Regions from separate parts of the Taylorella asinigenitalis MCE3 genome, predicted to be linked through region 2. Evidence: predicted binding sites of a transcription regulator. Region 2 holds the regulator's gene; the other holds the start of a gene.

Region 1 (8,082 bases), 760 kb from region 2:
AATTATTTTGGGGTCTAATAACAAGGTTCAGTCGGCTACAATTGCTGTAACTTCGGGGAATAAGGCATTTGATACGGCGGTGTTGAGGGCAATATATCAATGTAAACCTTTCCCGAAACCGCCTAAGGGCAATGTTGTTCAGGGTCCCTACAACTATTCTCCACGATAGTTTGTAAATGAATGTAACATGGAATTGAGCATTGGCCTTAATTATGAAATTTGAGTTGATAAACTATTTATAGATATTTATTTGGAGTAAGTATGGTCTTGACACGTTTCCTTAAGATTGTTGCGTTTCTAGCAATTACTTCTTTAGGCTTTATTTTTACTGCGAAGTCATTTGCACAGATTGAGGTGCCCTTGTCTGGAGTGAATACTGTTGATAATCGCCTACCTATTTTTGTAGCTGATTTCAAGGGACCTCGAGGAAAGGAAATCGCGGATATTGTCGCTAGAGATTTGAATAATTCGGGGCAATTTAATGTCACACGCATTGCCAGCATTGCAAAGGATTCTAAGGAAAAACTAAACTGGGATAAGTTAATTCAAATTACGCAAGGGGCAAATATTATCTCTGGATTCGATAATGGGGATCATGTACATTATCGATACGTAGACCCTATTCAGCAAACCATACGTGAAGAAGCTCGTATTTCCAAGCCATCTCAAAGGGCAATTGCTCATAATATTTCGGATAAGGCTTATGAGCAAAGTATAGGGCTAAAAGGGGCATTTTCAACGAAGATTGCATATGTGTCTGGACAGACTTTATATATCTCTGATTATGATGGGTTTAATGCTAAGGTTTTAGTTTCTGGGGCTACTATTATTTCACCAACATGGTCTCCTGATGGCAGTCGCATTGCCTACGTGAGTTTTGAGTCAGGAAAACCAACCGTTTATGTGCAACAGCTATCTTCGGGTGTTCGTGTGCCAGTGGCTAATTTTAAAGGAAATAATAGTGCACCAGCTTTCTCGCCTGATGGACGTTCAATGGCAGTGGCTTTAAGTATGGATGGCCTATCTGATATTTATATGGTTTCGGGAGATGGGTCAACTAGAGCTCCACGTTTACTAGCCTCTTCTCCTGAAATTGAGACTGAGCCTTTCTTTTTTCCTAATGGTTCAGGTATTGTCTTTGTATCTGATAGAGGTGGTAGCCCTCAAGTATATCGTACCGGTTTAAGTAATGGTGCCTCTTCTAGGATTACTTTTGAGGGATCTCAAAATCTTTCACCTAGAATTTCACCTGACTCAGAAAATTTAGCTTACACTAGTTTAAGAAATGGTAACTATGTAATTGTTACAATGAAACTAGCCACAGGAGAGGAAAGAGTTATTTCTAATGGCCCAGATGACCTCTCTCCTAGCTTTTCGCCTAATGGAATGCAAGTTATGCATGTTTCATCGGGTAAAATAAAGATATCTAACATTGTTAGTAACTTTTCTACCGTAATTCCAAGCAAGGGTGCAGTATCGGCTGTTGCATGGGGTCCGTTTATTAAATAAGGAGTAAATTATGTCACTAAGAATAATTAAATCAATTTCACTTGCTTCTATAGTTTTAGCCTTAGCTGCTTGTTCTACTACTGAAACTTCTACGACTAATGAAGGGGCAACTACTACGACAGTTAACCAAAATGGTACTCCTGTTCAAGTGATTTTGGATCCGTTTAACCCCGCAAGCCCTCTTTATCAAAACAAATCTGTTTACTTTGCATTTGACAGGTATGATGTTGAACCTCAATATAACGAAATGTTACAACTTCATGCTAAATACTTAACTTCAAATGCTCAACGTTCTGTTCGCATTGAAGGTAACACTGACTTAAGAGGAAGCTCGGAGTATAACCTTGCATTAGGTCAAAGACGTTCTGTTGCTGTTGCACGTATGTTAAATCAATATGGCGTTAATTCTGCTCAAATTGAAGCTGTAAGTTTCGGTAAAGAAAGACCTCAAGCTATGGGTAATTCTGAAGAAGCTCACGCTCAAAACCGTAGGGCTGATATTCAGTACATGAAATAATAGGATTTGAGTTAGATGAATAAATCTACGATATCTAAATTTATAATATCGGCTGTGGCTCTCGTAGCTATTTCATCTCCAGCTTTTGCAGAGGATGAACAGGCTCGCAGAGCCATTCTTGAATTGCGTGCACAGCTTAAGCATTCAGAAGCTATGCGTAATGAGTTATCTAATCAAATCGTTAGACTTCAAGAGGATATTCGTAAGTTACGCGGTCAAGTTGAAGTTCTATCAAATTCTGTCCGTAAACAAAATATATCTTCAGGCGGGCCAAATGATGTGACCGCACCTACTCAGGTAGGAGACCCTGTAGAACAAAATGCTTACGATACAGCTTTAGATTTATTTAGACAGGGAAATTATGACGCTTCAGCTACTGCGTTAGCTAATTTCTCTGCTACATATCCGAATAGTGTACTAGTCCCAAGTGCCCTTTTTTATGAAGGGGGAAGCAGATATGCGACTAAAGACTTTAAAGGCTCTATAAACACACTAACTAAGATGGTTAATACTTATCCAAATAATCCTCAAGCTGGTGATGCCTTGCTAGTGATTGCAGGTAATCATTATGAACTTAAGAATTTAGATGAGTATAAGAACACCTTAAATCGTATTATTAAGGAGTATCCTGGAACACCTGCGGCTGATACAGCTAAAGAGCGTCTAAATATGAATTAATATGGTTTCCGATTTAGTTTTAAATAATATCCCCTTTGCTTATTTGGATATAGGTGAAGGGGTTCCTCTTTTAATGATACATGGCTCTTTGTGCGACTATAGATATTGGAAGGCACAAGAGAAACCCCTATCTTCACATATGCGTCTTATACTTCCAAGTTTGACCCACTACTGGCCACACAAATCACACCCAGAGCACTTTAATTATGAAGCGCATGCGAAAGATTTAATATTGCTTATGGATCATCTTGGAATTGATAAATTCCATGTGCTTGGACATTCTAGAGGTGGTGCGGTAGCTATGCGAATGTACTTGGATTTCAAAGATAGAGTTAAATCCATTATCCTTGCCGACCCTGGGATTAGGACCAAATCCCAACTTACGGAGGGTCTAGCTGGTCGACGTGAAGCCCTGCAATTTATTCTTGATGGTGAAATTGAAAAAGGTGCAGAAAAATTTGTGGACTTAGTTAGTGGGGCTGGGACTTATAAGAAAATGGTTCCATGGTTTAAAGAAATGGTTCTAGATAATATACACACACTAAACGTTCAAAAAAGTGAACCTCCATTTTTGATAGAGAAAGAAAATCTTGAAAATATAGATAAAGAAGTTCCTATTACGATTATAGGAGGTGAGCATAGTCCTAAACCCTTCCCAACAATTGTTAGAGATTTACATGATATGTGGCCGTCTTCTAAATTACATATAATAGGGCCCTCTTCTCATGGTATGAATTTAGCAGTCCCACACAAATTTAATGAACTTATTATCGAGCATATAGAATCAATGCAGAAGGTTTAGGCGAAATCAAAATTTAAATGTTAAAAATCCTAGCAAAATCGTGTAGTAAAAACAAAAAAAGGGCTAAGTTAATTAGCCCTTTAAGTTTTACGCATCTTAGTAAGTTGTGGCTTTTACATCATTAGCCTTACAAGAGAACGATTTAGATTTGTCGTTACTTAGTTTGACATTAAACTCAATCTCATCACCCACTTTTACTTCGTGTTTAGATAACATTACATGATATCCGCCACTTTTGAAGTTCACTGTTGATTGAGGTGGAACTTCAACCCAATCAACAGATCTCATACCAACTAATGTATCTTCTGATGTATATGTTTCGTGAAGGTCAGCAACCCCAAATTTTTCGGAACTGACACCCACTACATAAGCAGTTTCTGATTCACTATTATTTTTTATATCAAAATATAAAGCAGAGAACCTATCAGAAGGGAAAAGCCTAATCCAACATTGAGTCACATCAATGTCGTTTTCGCTTACATTACTTACTGGTGCTTTTTTTTTAGAACATCATTTTTGTGCTCTTTATCATGATCATGTTTGTCATGGTCATGTTTGTCATGGTCATGGTCATGGTCATGATCATGTTTCTTGTGGTCATGGTCATGTTTTTTATGGTCATGTTTGTCATGGTCATGGTCATGATCATGTTTCTCATGGTCATGGTCATCTTTCATGCCGTCCATAGATTCATCAGTATTAGTTTTAGTTACTGATTTAGGTTGAGCTTGATTTTTAGGTTTGATAAGAAGAGGTTTTCTATCTGCATCAGTATTTTCAACCACAGCCGATTTCATCTCATCCTTAGCTGAATCAACCATAGTAGAAGCAGATTGAGCAAATGCTACAGAACTGAATGCCAAACCCATTGTTAAGAATAGTGTTGATTTCATAATAAATCTCCATTTGGATTAGAAAGTGAAATTATTCTAACCATGTATATACCTTGTGTATACATTTTGAAATAAAGAAAAAGATTTTTTACCTTTTGCTACATTGTCACATTTTGACCCTAAATTTGATATATTTTCTAAACAAACTATTACTCTCTTAGGGGATTACATGAAAAAATTATCTTTATTATTTGCTGGGCTTGTACTAGCTTCAGCTCAAGCTCAAGCGGACACTCTAGACACAGTTAAAAGTCGAGGTCACGTAGTATGTGGTACCACTACTGGATTTGCTGGCTTCTCAGCTCCTAACGATAAAGGTGAATGGGAAGGTCTTGATGTGGACCTATGTAAATCTGTTGCTGCGGCAGTATTTGGTGATGCTACTAAATTTAAAACTGTACCTTTGAACTCTCAACAAAGATTTACTGCCCTTCAATCAGGGGAAATCGATATTCTTACTCGTAACACTACAGTAACTCAGCAAAGAGATACTGCTATCGGGCTTATGTCTCCAGGCGTTAATTTCTACGATGGTCAAGGATTTCTAATCAAAAAATCTCTTGGAGTTAAAAGTGCAAAAGAATTAGATGGTGCTACTGTATGTATGCAAACTGGTACTTCTAACGAAAACACTATGGCTGACTGGGCTCGTGCAAACAAAATCACTTATAAACCAGTAGTATTTGATCAGTTTAATGAAGTAGTTAATGCATTTGCTTCTGGTCGATGCGATGTATTCTCGACTGATGCATCTGGCTTGGCATCAATCAGAATTTCAAAACTTTCTAATCCAGATGAGTATATGGTATTGCCAGAAATTATTTCTAAAGAACCTCTAGGACCTTTTGTACGTCAAAGCGATGATAAATGGTTCAATATAGTTAAATGGGTTATGCATGCTCAATGGAATGCAGAAGAACTTGGAATCACTAGTAAAAACGTAGATGAACAGAAAAAATCTACTAACCCTAACGTACAAAGACTTCTTGGGGTAACTGAAGGAAGCGGTAAAAACTTAGGACTTAGTGAGGACTGGGCTTACCAAGTTATCAAACAAGTTGGAAACTATGGTGAGAGCTTTGAGAGAAATGTAGGAAAAGACAGTGTTCTTAAAATTCCGCGTGGAATCAATAAACTATACACTGAAGGCGGACTTCACTACGGTTTACCTGTTCGCTAAAATGGGAAGGATTTCAATCCACTCTTGAAATTTACAATTTAGCCCATATAATTAGCACTCATGAGCATTGAGTGCTAATTTTTTTATTTTGATTACGTATTAGGAGTTTATCCATGGCATTACGTCCATTACAAAATTTAGTGGTTATCAAACGAGTAGATAACAAAAAAACTACTGAGTCTGGCATTATCCTTGCCGGAAGTGCTGAAGAAAAACAAGATATCGGTGAAGTTGTAGCAGTTGGCCCAGGTCGTAAATCAGAAAGCGGTCAGTTAATTTCTGTAGATTTAAAAGTAGGCGATCGTGTACTTTTCGGTAAATATGCTGGACAAGCAGTAAAAATGGACGGTGAAGAATTCTTAGTTATTCGTGACGAAGAAATCCTTGCTGTAGTTGAATAATCGCATATTGACCCCACATTTATATAGTTAAAAAATTTTAGGAATTTATAAAATGACAGCAAAACAAGTATTTTTCGGTGATGACGCACGCTCACGTATTGTTCGTGGCGTAAACGTACTAGCTAACGCAGTTAAAACTACACTTGGCCCTAAAGGACGTAATGTTGTATTAGAGCGCTCATTTGGTGCACCATTAGTAACGAAGGACGGCGTAAGCGTTGCCAAAGAAATTGAACTTAAAGATAAATTCGAAAATATCGGTGCACAGCTAGTTCGTGAAGTTGCCTCTAAAACTGCGGATAATGCGGGTGACGGCACCACTACAGCTACAGTCCTTGCTCAATCAATCGTAGAAGAAGGACTTAAATATGTAGCGGCTGGTATTAATCCAATGGATCTTAAACGCGGTATCGATAAAGCGGTTGCGGCTTCTGTAGAAGAGCTTCAAAAACTTTCACGTCCAAGCTCGACTTCAAAAGAAATCGCTCAAGTTGCTTCTATCTCAGCAAATAGCGATACTTCAGTAGGTGAAATTATCGCTAATGCTATGGACAAAGTAGGTAAAGAAGGTGTTATTACTGTTGAAGACGGTAAATCACTTGAAAATGAGTTAGATGTAGTTGAAGGTATGCAATTTGACCGTGGCTACCTATCTCCATATTTCATTAATAACGGCGAAAAACAAATTGCTGCTCTAGATGAGCCATTTATACTTATCTACGACAAAAAAATCTCAAATATCCGCGATTTATTGCCAGTGTTAGAGCAAGTTGCTAAAACTAGCCGCCCTCTACTAATTATCGCTGAAGACGTGGAAGGTGAAGCTCTAGCTACATTAGTAGTAAACAATATCCGTGGCATTCTTAAAACTGTTGCAGTTAAAGCTCCAGGTTTTGGTGATCGTCGTAAAGCTATGCTTGAAGATATCGCAATCCTAACTAATGGTGTTGTTATTTCTGAAGAAACTGGTATGTCTTTAGAAACAGCTACTTTAGAGAATCTTGGTCAAGCTAAACGTGTAGAAGTTGCTAAAGAAAGCACAACTATTATCGACGGTGCAGGTGCTGTAGAAAAAATTGAATCTCGCGTTAATTTAATTCGTCGTCAAATCGAAGAAGCTACTTCTGATTACGATCGCGAAAAACTTCAAGAGCGCGTAGCTAAATTAGCTGGTGGCGTTGCTGTTATTCGTGTTGGTGCTGCGACTGAAGTTGAGATGAAAGAGAAAAAAGCTCGCGTAGAAGATGCTCTACACGCAACTCGTGCTGCAGTCGAAGAAGGTATTGTTCCTGGAGGTGGTGTCGCTTTACTTCGCACTAAAGAAGCAATTTCTGCGGTTAAAGGCGAAAATGCAGATCAAGATGCTGGTATCAAACTTGTTTTACGTGCTATCGAAGCTCCACTTCGCACTATCGTATCAAATGCTGGTGAGGAGCCAAGCGTAGTTTTAAATAACGTTCTTAACGGTAAAGGTAACTACGGATACAACGCAGCTACAGGTGAGTACGGCGATATGATGGAACAAGGCGTTCTTGATCCAACTAAAGTGACTCGTAACGCACTGCAAAATGCGGCATCAGTTGCAAGCTTACTTCTAACTACAGAAGCTGCAGTAACTGAAGTTGTTGAAGACAAACCTGCTCCTGCAATGCCTGACATGGGCGGCATGGGCGGTATGGGTGGCATGGGCTTCTAATTTTTAAGATAACCATACACAATGAAAGGCGTAAACTTCACACGGGGTTTATGCCTTTATTTTTGCGGGTATCAGTTATAATTTTCGGATTCGAAAACATTGCCACCTAAAATGTCAGAAGACTACGAAAGTCCATACAAAAGCAAGCTCACATATAACCGTATCTGGAATGCCACAAAATATTCATTCCAAGGGTTCAGGTCTGCCTTCAAATTTGAAGCCTCCTTCTGCCAGGAATTTTTAATCGCATGCTTTATGTGCCCATTAGCATTTGTTCTTGGACGCACGCCAATCGAAGTGATTGTGCTTTTATTCACCTTATTTCTTGTGCTTATCGTAGAGTTGCTTAATTCCGCACTCGAGACCTTGGGCGATCGCATAATAAATGACTACGACGAGATGATCA
Region 2 (8,082 bases):
CTCTTCATTTATAAGAACCCATTCGCCCTCAACAGGCTGCAATTCTTGAAGCTCACTAAGCTCCCACTGAACCTGTGCAATTTCTCTATCAATACTATCGGCTTTTGATTTTGCTTCATCTAGTAGTTTTTTTGCTGATTGCCATTTATTCCATGCATCAGCTACTTCCCGTACTAATGAGAAATGACCTCCCTGTGCATCAAGTAAATCGCGTTGAGATTGTGAGCGTAATAAAAGTTGATGTGCGTGCTGGCCATGAATATCAATCACTAATTCAGCAATCTCCTTCATTAGTGCCAATGTACACGGCACCCCATTTATAAAGGCTTTGCTATTTGAATTTGAATCAATAATGCGTCGCAAAATTAACTCGTCTGTCCCGTAATCGTGCTCTTTAAGCCAATGCCCTACATTATCGCTAACAGTAAAAACTGAGGTTATATCAGCCTTTGCACAGCCACTGCGTACAACAGATGAGCTCGCTCTTTGCCCTAGTGTTAGAAGTAAAGCATCAATCAAAATAGATTTTCCAGCTCCAGTTTCACCCGTGAATACAGTAAATCCTTCCTCAAAAGAAATATCTGCACGTTCTACAATCACAAAATCACGAATATGCAGAGAAACTAGCATTCGCCTTCCTCATGGCCTTCTGGCATGATATTCCAGTGCAGTTTTTTGCGTAGAGTTGAGAAATAGCTATATCCCACTGGATGGATAAACTGAGCTGGATTCTTGGATTTTCGTACCATGATTTTGTCGTTAACTTGAAGATTATTCCAGCTTTGCATATCAAAGTGCACGTTTGCTCCAAACCCTGAATGGCTCGCATCGCATACGGTTAGAGTTATCGCTCCACTAGTAGGGAGCACAATAGGCCTATGCGATAGTGTCTGCGGTGCAATGGGCACGACTAAAAACGCATCTGTTTTAGGGTGCATAATTGGTCCATCCGCAGATAGAGCATATGCAGTAGATCCTGTAGGGGTGGAAATGATTATGCCGTCGGCCCTCTGCCTATACATATGAACCCCATCGAAATCAACGGACACCTCTATCATCCCTGCGATGCCAGCACGATTTAATACTACGTCATTTAGTGCGATACCTGCATGAATTTCCTCAGACCCACGAATTATCGAGCCTTCAAGTAAGGCTCTTTTTTCAACTGTAAATTTTCCTTCAATAACAGACTGCACTGCAGCTTTTGATTTATGTACTGGAACATCTGTTATAAATCCTAAACGACCATGATTTATGCCAAGTAATGGCACGTGATAAGGTGCAAGTGAGCGAGCGGCTCCCAACATTGTGCCATCACCCCCTAAAACAATAGCCATATCTGCAAGTGCACCAATCTGGTCCATAGAGCCAATGTGATACTCATTTAATCGAGTATATTTAGCTGTGTCTTTTTCGATAATAACTTCAATTCCCGCATCAATTAGCTGATTAGCCAATTCACGCAAAGGCACGTCCATGCCTGAATCTTGATAACGCCCAACCAAAGCAATGGTTGAAAAATGCATAGATCAACCTTATATAAGCAAAATATGATTAAATGAATTATATATTAAGCAGTGTATAAAATTGGTACTAGGATTTTTTTATCCTAGGGCATAATGGGTTTGAGATGGATGACAGATCTTCAGAATTACTTACTAAACTAATTCAAGAATATATTCAAAAGGGTCAACCTGTTGGGTCTAAGCTTTTGGCCACTCATTTCAGTTTGTCATCAGCAACTATACGCAACGTTATGTCGGATCTAGAACGTCTAGGCCTTATTCATAGCCCCCATACATCTGCTGGTCGGGTACCCACACCAAAAGGGTATTCATATTTTGTAAATAATTTGCTTACTTCTAAACCGAGTTTTTGTGAGAGCCATGCAATCATAGAAGAAGCTTTAAGTACTTCAAATGCAAATTCAGTTCCAGATTTAATTGAAACGGCGGCAGGCATTCTTTCAAAACTTACACATTTTGCAGGTGTAGTTGTAATTCCAAATAGAGAATTGCACTTTAGGCATATCGAATTTGTGCGACTCTCGGACAGAACGGTTCTGATGATTTTAGTGTCACCTGAAGGTGAAGTGTTCAATAAGATACTAAATGTGAACCCTGAAATTACGGATTCATCATTGCATGAAGCGGCTTTATTTTTAAATACACATTATTCAGGCATGCCTCTTTCACAAGTTAGAAGCGAAATCACAAATCAGCTGAAAGACTTAAAACTTGATATATCATCCCTAATGCAATCGGCTATAGATTCTGGATTGACATCTTCGGGTGGTCAAATAAAAATCGCAGGTCAGGGAAAACTTCTCGATTCTGAAGATTTGGTCAGTGATCTCTCAAAACTCAAGAAGACATTTTCGCTTTTTGAGCAAAAATCGGAACTTGCACATATACTGGATTTGGTATCGCATTCTCAAGGAGTGCAGATTTATATTGGCGGAGAGTCGCCATACATGCCACTTCAGGACTTATCTATAGTCGCATCATCCTATAAATCAAATGGTAAAATCATAGGGTCTTTAGGCGTGATAGGTCCAAGTCGCATGGCGTACGATAAGGTTATACCCATAGTTGATATCACGGCTAAATTATTATCAAATACATTGAATGGTTAATATGCATTCTTCATTAGATTCTCATAATAATCGCATAGGCGTTCTTCTTATAAATTTAGGTACACCAGAGAAACCAACAACATCCGCAATCAGGGCCTATTTAAAAGAATTCTTATCTGATAGACGCGTAATAGAGGTGAATCCAGTTATTTGGAAAGTGATATTGAATGCGTTTATATTGCCACTAAGAGCTCCAAAATTAGTACCTAAATATGAAAGTATTTGGTCTGAGGAGAGGGGTGCTCCGCTTTTGTATCATACGCAGGATTTAGCGGAAAATATTAAAAAATTCTTATCAAGCAACATTTCCGTTGGGGTGGCTATGACATACGGATCGCCCTCCATTAATGATGAAATCAAAAAGTTCGGTAATGAGGGAATTGAAAGAATTTTATTCGTGCCTTTGTATCCGCAGTATTCGGGATCAACTACTGGGTCTGTTTACGATGCAGTATCTAGAGCTTTAAATAAAATTAGGAACCTTCCCGAGATACGCTTTATAAAAAGCTATTACGAAAGAGAGGAGTATATTGGGGCTATTGTCAAGTCGATCTTAAGGCATTGGGATGAGCATGGAAAGCCAGACAGATTGCTATGCAGCTTTCATGGACTGCCACAAACTATGATCGATGCGGGAGATCCTTATTATGAGCAATGTGTGCGGACGGTGGAGCTGATAAAGGGGGCATTGCCACAGGGAGGGCCTCAAGTAGATTTGGCATTTCAATCGAAATTTGGTCGGGCAAAGTGGATTGAGCCTGCTACTGAATCGGTTATACGCTCTTACCCAGCTCAGGAAGTAAAAAATGTGCATATTATTGCTCCTGGGTTTGCGGCTGATTGCATAGAGACAATAGATGAAATCGACCGCGAATTGCGAGAAATATTTTCAGAAAATGGGGGCGAGAAATTTAGCTATATCCCATGTCTTAATGGTGATGAATTTTGGGCTCAGGGGCTAGCAAATATTATCAATGACCATATTAGTAATTGGAGTCAAAATGTTAAGACTTAATCCTAGAGGAGATTTTCCTGAAGTATCTGAGACGGCTTTTGTTGATCCGACGGCTATTGTCTGTGGTAGGGTTATTGTTGGGCCGAATGTGTTTATCGGTCCATATGCCGTTATTCGTGCTGATGAGGTAGACGCAAATGGGGATATCGAGCCTATTACAATCGGTGCTTATTCTAATATTCAGGATGGGGTAGTAATTCATTCTAAGGATGGGGCACCAGTTGTGATTGGAGAGCACTCAAGCATTGCCCACAGATCTATTATTCATGGGCCATGTGTTATTGGAAACCGTGTGTTTGTGGGCTTTAATACTGTGGTTTATAACTCGGTAGTGGGGGATGAATCTGTATTGCGTCATAACTGTGTGGTCGACAGCCACGATATTCCTGAGAGATTTTATTTGCCATCTGCGACTGTTGTTCGAAAAGCGACTGACCTAAACAAATTAGATACGGTGCCTGAGGATGCACGCAATTTCTCTGAATCCGTTATGCTTACAAATATTAGTTTTGCGGCGGCCTATAGGAAAATCCAAAATACTCTTTGAAGAATTACTTGAAATAATCAAAACCATCCCTAGATACATTGAGTAACTAGGGATTTTTTTGGAGTATTTATGCAAAATACTGATAATGATTTGAATAACTCTGAGCTTAATGAAGAAATAAATAATGAGTCTTCAGAGGATATTCAGGATCAAATCGAGGATGAGGGATTAGAGGGATTAGAACAGGATAACGGTTTTGTTGAGAGTGAAGACCCACAAAAATTGATTTCTGAGCTTCAAGAGCAAGTTATGCAGATGCAAGATCAAAGTTTGCGTGCTATGGCTGAAGTAGAAAATATTAGACGTCGTTCAAATGAAGAGATTATTAAGGCTCGCAAATATGCACTGGAGGGGTTTGCGGCGGAGTTATTGCCAGTAAGAGATTCGCTAGAGGCTGCTTTAAGTGCGGAAGAACAAAGTCTAGAAAGTCTAAAAGAGGGCATGGATCTTACTTATAAGCAATTAACTCAAGCTTTAGAGAGAAATAATCTTACAGAAATTGCTCCTGAAGCTTCAGCTAAGTTTGACCCTAATTTTCATCAAGCAATTTCATCTGTCCCTGACTCTGATGTAGAGAAAGACTGTATCGTTCAGGTATTACAAAAAGGGTATAAATTAGCAGATCGTGTGGTTCGTCCTGCGTTAGTGATAGTATCGGCTGGTTAGGTTAAAGGGAAAGATTGATGGGGTGCGGGGCCATTGCCACCTAAGGGAAGAAAATTTTCTATTTTTTCTTGAAATTTTTTATGCAACCCATACATACAAATCATAAAGAATTTATTTAAAGGATTTCAATATGTCTAAAATTATTGGTATTGACTTAGGAACTACTAACAGCTGCGTTTCAGTTATGGACGGCGGCCAAATTAAAGTCATCGAAAACTCTGAGGGTGCACGTACAACTCCATCTATCGTAGCCTATGCGGCAGACGGAGAAATTCTTGTGGGTGCTCCTGCTAAGCGTCAGGCTGTAACTAATCCTCAAAACACAATTTTTGCTGTTAAGCGATTGATTGGACGTCGTTTTAAGGATGAGGAAGTTCAAAAAGATATTAATCTTATGCCTTATAAAATCGTCGAAGCAGAAAACGGCGATGCATGGGTTGAAGCTAACGGTAAGAAATTAGCTCCACAACAAGTATCAGCGGACATCCTACGCAAAATCAAAAAAACTGCTGAAGACTATTTGGGCGAGGAAGTTAAAGATGCAGTGATTACTGTGCCTGCATATTTCAACGACAGTCAGCGCCAAGCTACTAAAGACGCAGGTAAAATTGCTGGCTTAAATGTACTACGTATTATCAATGAGCCAACAGCTGCAGCTCTTGCTTTCGGTCTTGATAAGCAAGAATCTCGCGACCGTAAGATTGCAGTTTTTGACTTAGGTGGTGGTACATTCGATATTTCAATAATCGAAATTGCAGATGTGGATGGAGCAAATCAGTTTGAAGTGCTATCTACAAACGGTGATACTTTCTTGGGCGGTGAAGACTTCGATCAACGAATCATCGACTATATTGTTAGCGAATTTAAGAAAGATCAGGGCGTAGATTTATCTAAAGATGTGCTTGCTCTACAACGTTTAAAAGAGGCTGCAGAGAAAGCGAAAATCGAACTTTCATCTACTACTCAAACTGAGATTAATCTTCCGTATATTACTGCGGATGCTTCAGGTCCAAAACACTTGAATGTGAAATTGTCTCGTGCGAAATTAGAGGCATTAGTTGAAGATCTTATCGAACGTACAATCGAGCCATGCCGTATTGCGGTTAAAGATGCGGGCATTAAAGTTAGCGATATCGACGATGTAATTTTGGTAGGCGGTATGACTCGCATGCCTAAAGTTCAAGAGAAGGTGCAAGAGTTCTTCGGTAAAGCTCCTCGTAAAGACGTGAATCCAGACGAAGCTGTTGCGGTAGGTGCTGGTATCCAAGGTTCTGTACTTTCAGGAGATCGTAAGGATGTATTGCTTCTTGATGTGACTCCGCTTTCTTTAGGTATTGAAACATTGGGTGGTGTGATGACTAAGCTTATCCAGAAAAATACCACTATCCCTACACGTCATACTCAAGTGTTCTCAACTGCGGAGGATAATCAACCTGCAGTAACTATTAAAGTGTTCCAGGGTGAACGTGAGATTGCTCAGTACAACAAAGCTTTAGGTGAATTTAATCTTGAAGGAATCCCACCTGCTCCTCGCGGTATTCCTCAGATTGAGGTTACTCTAGATATCGACGCAAATGGTATCTTGAATGTGTCAGCTACAGATAAAGGCACTGGAAAAGAAAACAAAATCACTATCACTGCGAACTCTGGTTTGACTGATGCAGAAATTGAACGCATGGTTAAAGATGCTCAAGATAATGAAGAAGCAGATAAGAAAATTGCGGAGTTAGTTAAAGTGCGTAATGAAGCTGATGGCTTAGTTCATGCAACTCGCAAATCTTTAACTGAATACGGCGATAAACTTGAGGCTTCAGAAAAAGAAGCTATCGAGTCAGCTATCAAAGATCTTGAAGAAGCTATTAAAGGCGATAACAAAGAGGAAATTGAATCTAAAACTCAAGCTCTTCTCACATCATCTCAAAAATTAGGCGAGAAGATGTACGCAGATATGCAAGCTCAACAAGCGGCAGCTCAAGCAGCAGGTGCAGCTGGTGCGGCTGAGGCGGATTCAGCTCCTCAAGACGATAATGTAGTTGACGCTGATTTTACAGAAGTTAAATCTGAGGATTCAGAAAGCAAGTAATACCCAATGGCTAAACGTGACTTTTATGAAGTTCTAGGAGTTGCAAAGGGTGCGAGCGACGATGAGATAAAAAAAGCTTATCGTCGCTTAGCTATGAAATATCACCCAGATCGCAATCCCGATGACAAACAAGCTGAAGAAAGATTCAAAGAAGTGAAAGAGGCTTACGAGACTCTTTCTGACTCTAAAAAACGTCAAGCGTATGATACGTTTGGCCATGCAGGAGTCGACCCTAATGGTATGGGCGGCGGTGGCGGCTTTGGTGCTGGTGCAGATTTTGGAGATATATTCGGTGACATATTCGGAGATATTTTTGGTGGTGCTTCTCGAGGTGGTGGCCGTGCTCAGCCTCAGTCTTTCCGCGGAAATGATTTACGGTATCGCTTAGAGATTACCCTAGAGCAAGCTGCTTCTGGATATACAAAAGAGATTCGATTTAACGGTTACGACACTTGTGGTTCATGTCTCGGAACTGGCGGAAAAAATGGTGCAAAACCTACTACTTGTCCTACATGTAACGGTACAGGTGCCACCGTAGTTCGACAAGGACCATTGCGTTTCCAACAAACATGTCATGCTTGCGGAGGTACTGGTACAGTTATTAAAGATCCTTGCGATAAATGCGGTGGTGCAGGTCATGTGCGTAAACAAAAAACGCTATCTGTGGATGTACCACGAGGTATCGATCATGGTATGCGTATTCGCTTAAATGGTCATGGTGAACCTGGAATTAATGGTGGTCCATCAGGCGATTTGTATGTAGAGATTTCTATAAAGAAACATCCAATTTTTGAGAGGGATGGGGATGATTTGCATTGCGAAGTGCCATTGCCATTTGTGACAGCGGCTCTAGGTGGCGTTCTTGAAGTGCCCACTCTTCAGGGCAAAGCGAATATTACTGTTGCTGAAGGTACGCAATCAGGTAAGGTATTCCGCTTAAAAGGTAAGGGTATTCAAGGTGTACGCTCTTCTGTGCCTGGTGATCTTTACTGTCATGTTCATATCGAAACGCCTGTTAATTTAAGCGATGAGCAGAAAGATTTGCTACGTCAGTTTGATGCGACAATTGAGAAGAATTCGGGAAAAAATTCACCTCAAAATAAGCATTGGACAAACAAAGTAAAAGATTTTTTTAG

The links. The regulator HrcA, encoded in region 2, represses chaperone genes, less so after heat shock. The targets are predictions, from matches to a motif close to TTAGCACTCNNNNNNNNNGAGTGCTAA.
Region 1: a site for HrcA is predicted at 5,631-5,657, ahead of TASI_RS01740 (co-chaperone GroES). Genes of this name have one in related genera too.

The regions. Positions count from the first base shown of each region.
Region 1 is NC_016043.1:354,423-362,504, reverse strand. It holds gene tolA (cell envelope integrity protein TolA) at 1-169, shown strand, start outside; gene TASI_RS01775 (PD40 domain-containing protein) at 262-1,509, shown strand; gene pal (peptidoglycan-associated lipoprotein Pal) at 1,520-2,026, shown strand; gene ybgF (tol-pal system protein YbgF) at 2,042-2,704, shown strand; gene TASI_RS01760 (alpha/beta fold hydrolase) at 2,706-3,506, shown strand; gene TASI_RS01755 (copper chaperone PCu(A)C) at 3,603-3,965, opposite strand; gene TASI_RS07910 (hypothetical protein) at 3,992-4,399, opposite strand; gene TASI_RS01745 (amino acid ABC transporter substrate-binding protein) at 4,569-5,579, shown strand; gene TASI_RS01740 (co-chaperone GroES) at 5,693-5,980, shown strand; gene groL (chaperonin GroEL) at 6,033-7,676, shown strand; gene TASI_RS01730 (diacylglycerol kinase) at 7,788-8,082, shown strand, end outside.
Region 2 is NC_016043.1:1,230,140-1,238,221, reverse strand. It holds gene recN (DNA repair protein RecN) at 1-630, opposite strand, end outside; gene TASI_RS05820 (NAD kinase) at 624-1,526, opposite strand; gene hrcA (heat-inducible transcriptional repressor HrcA) at 1,631-2,635, shown strand; gene hemH (ferrochelatase) at 2,637-3,650, shown strand; gene TASI_RS05805 (LbetaH domain-containing protein) at 3,637-4,197, shown strand; gene grpE (nucleotide exchange factor GrpE) at 4,267-4,863, shown strand; gene dnaK (molecular chaperone DnaK) at 4,994-6,946, shown strand; gene dnaJ (molecular chaperone DnaJ) at 6,953-8,082, shown strand, end outside.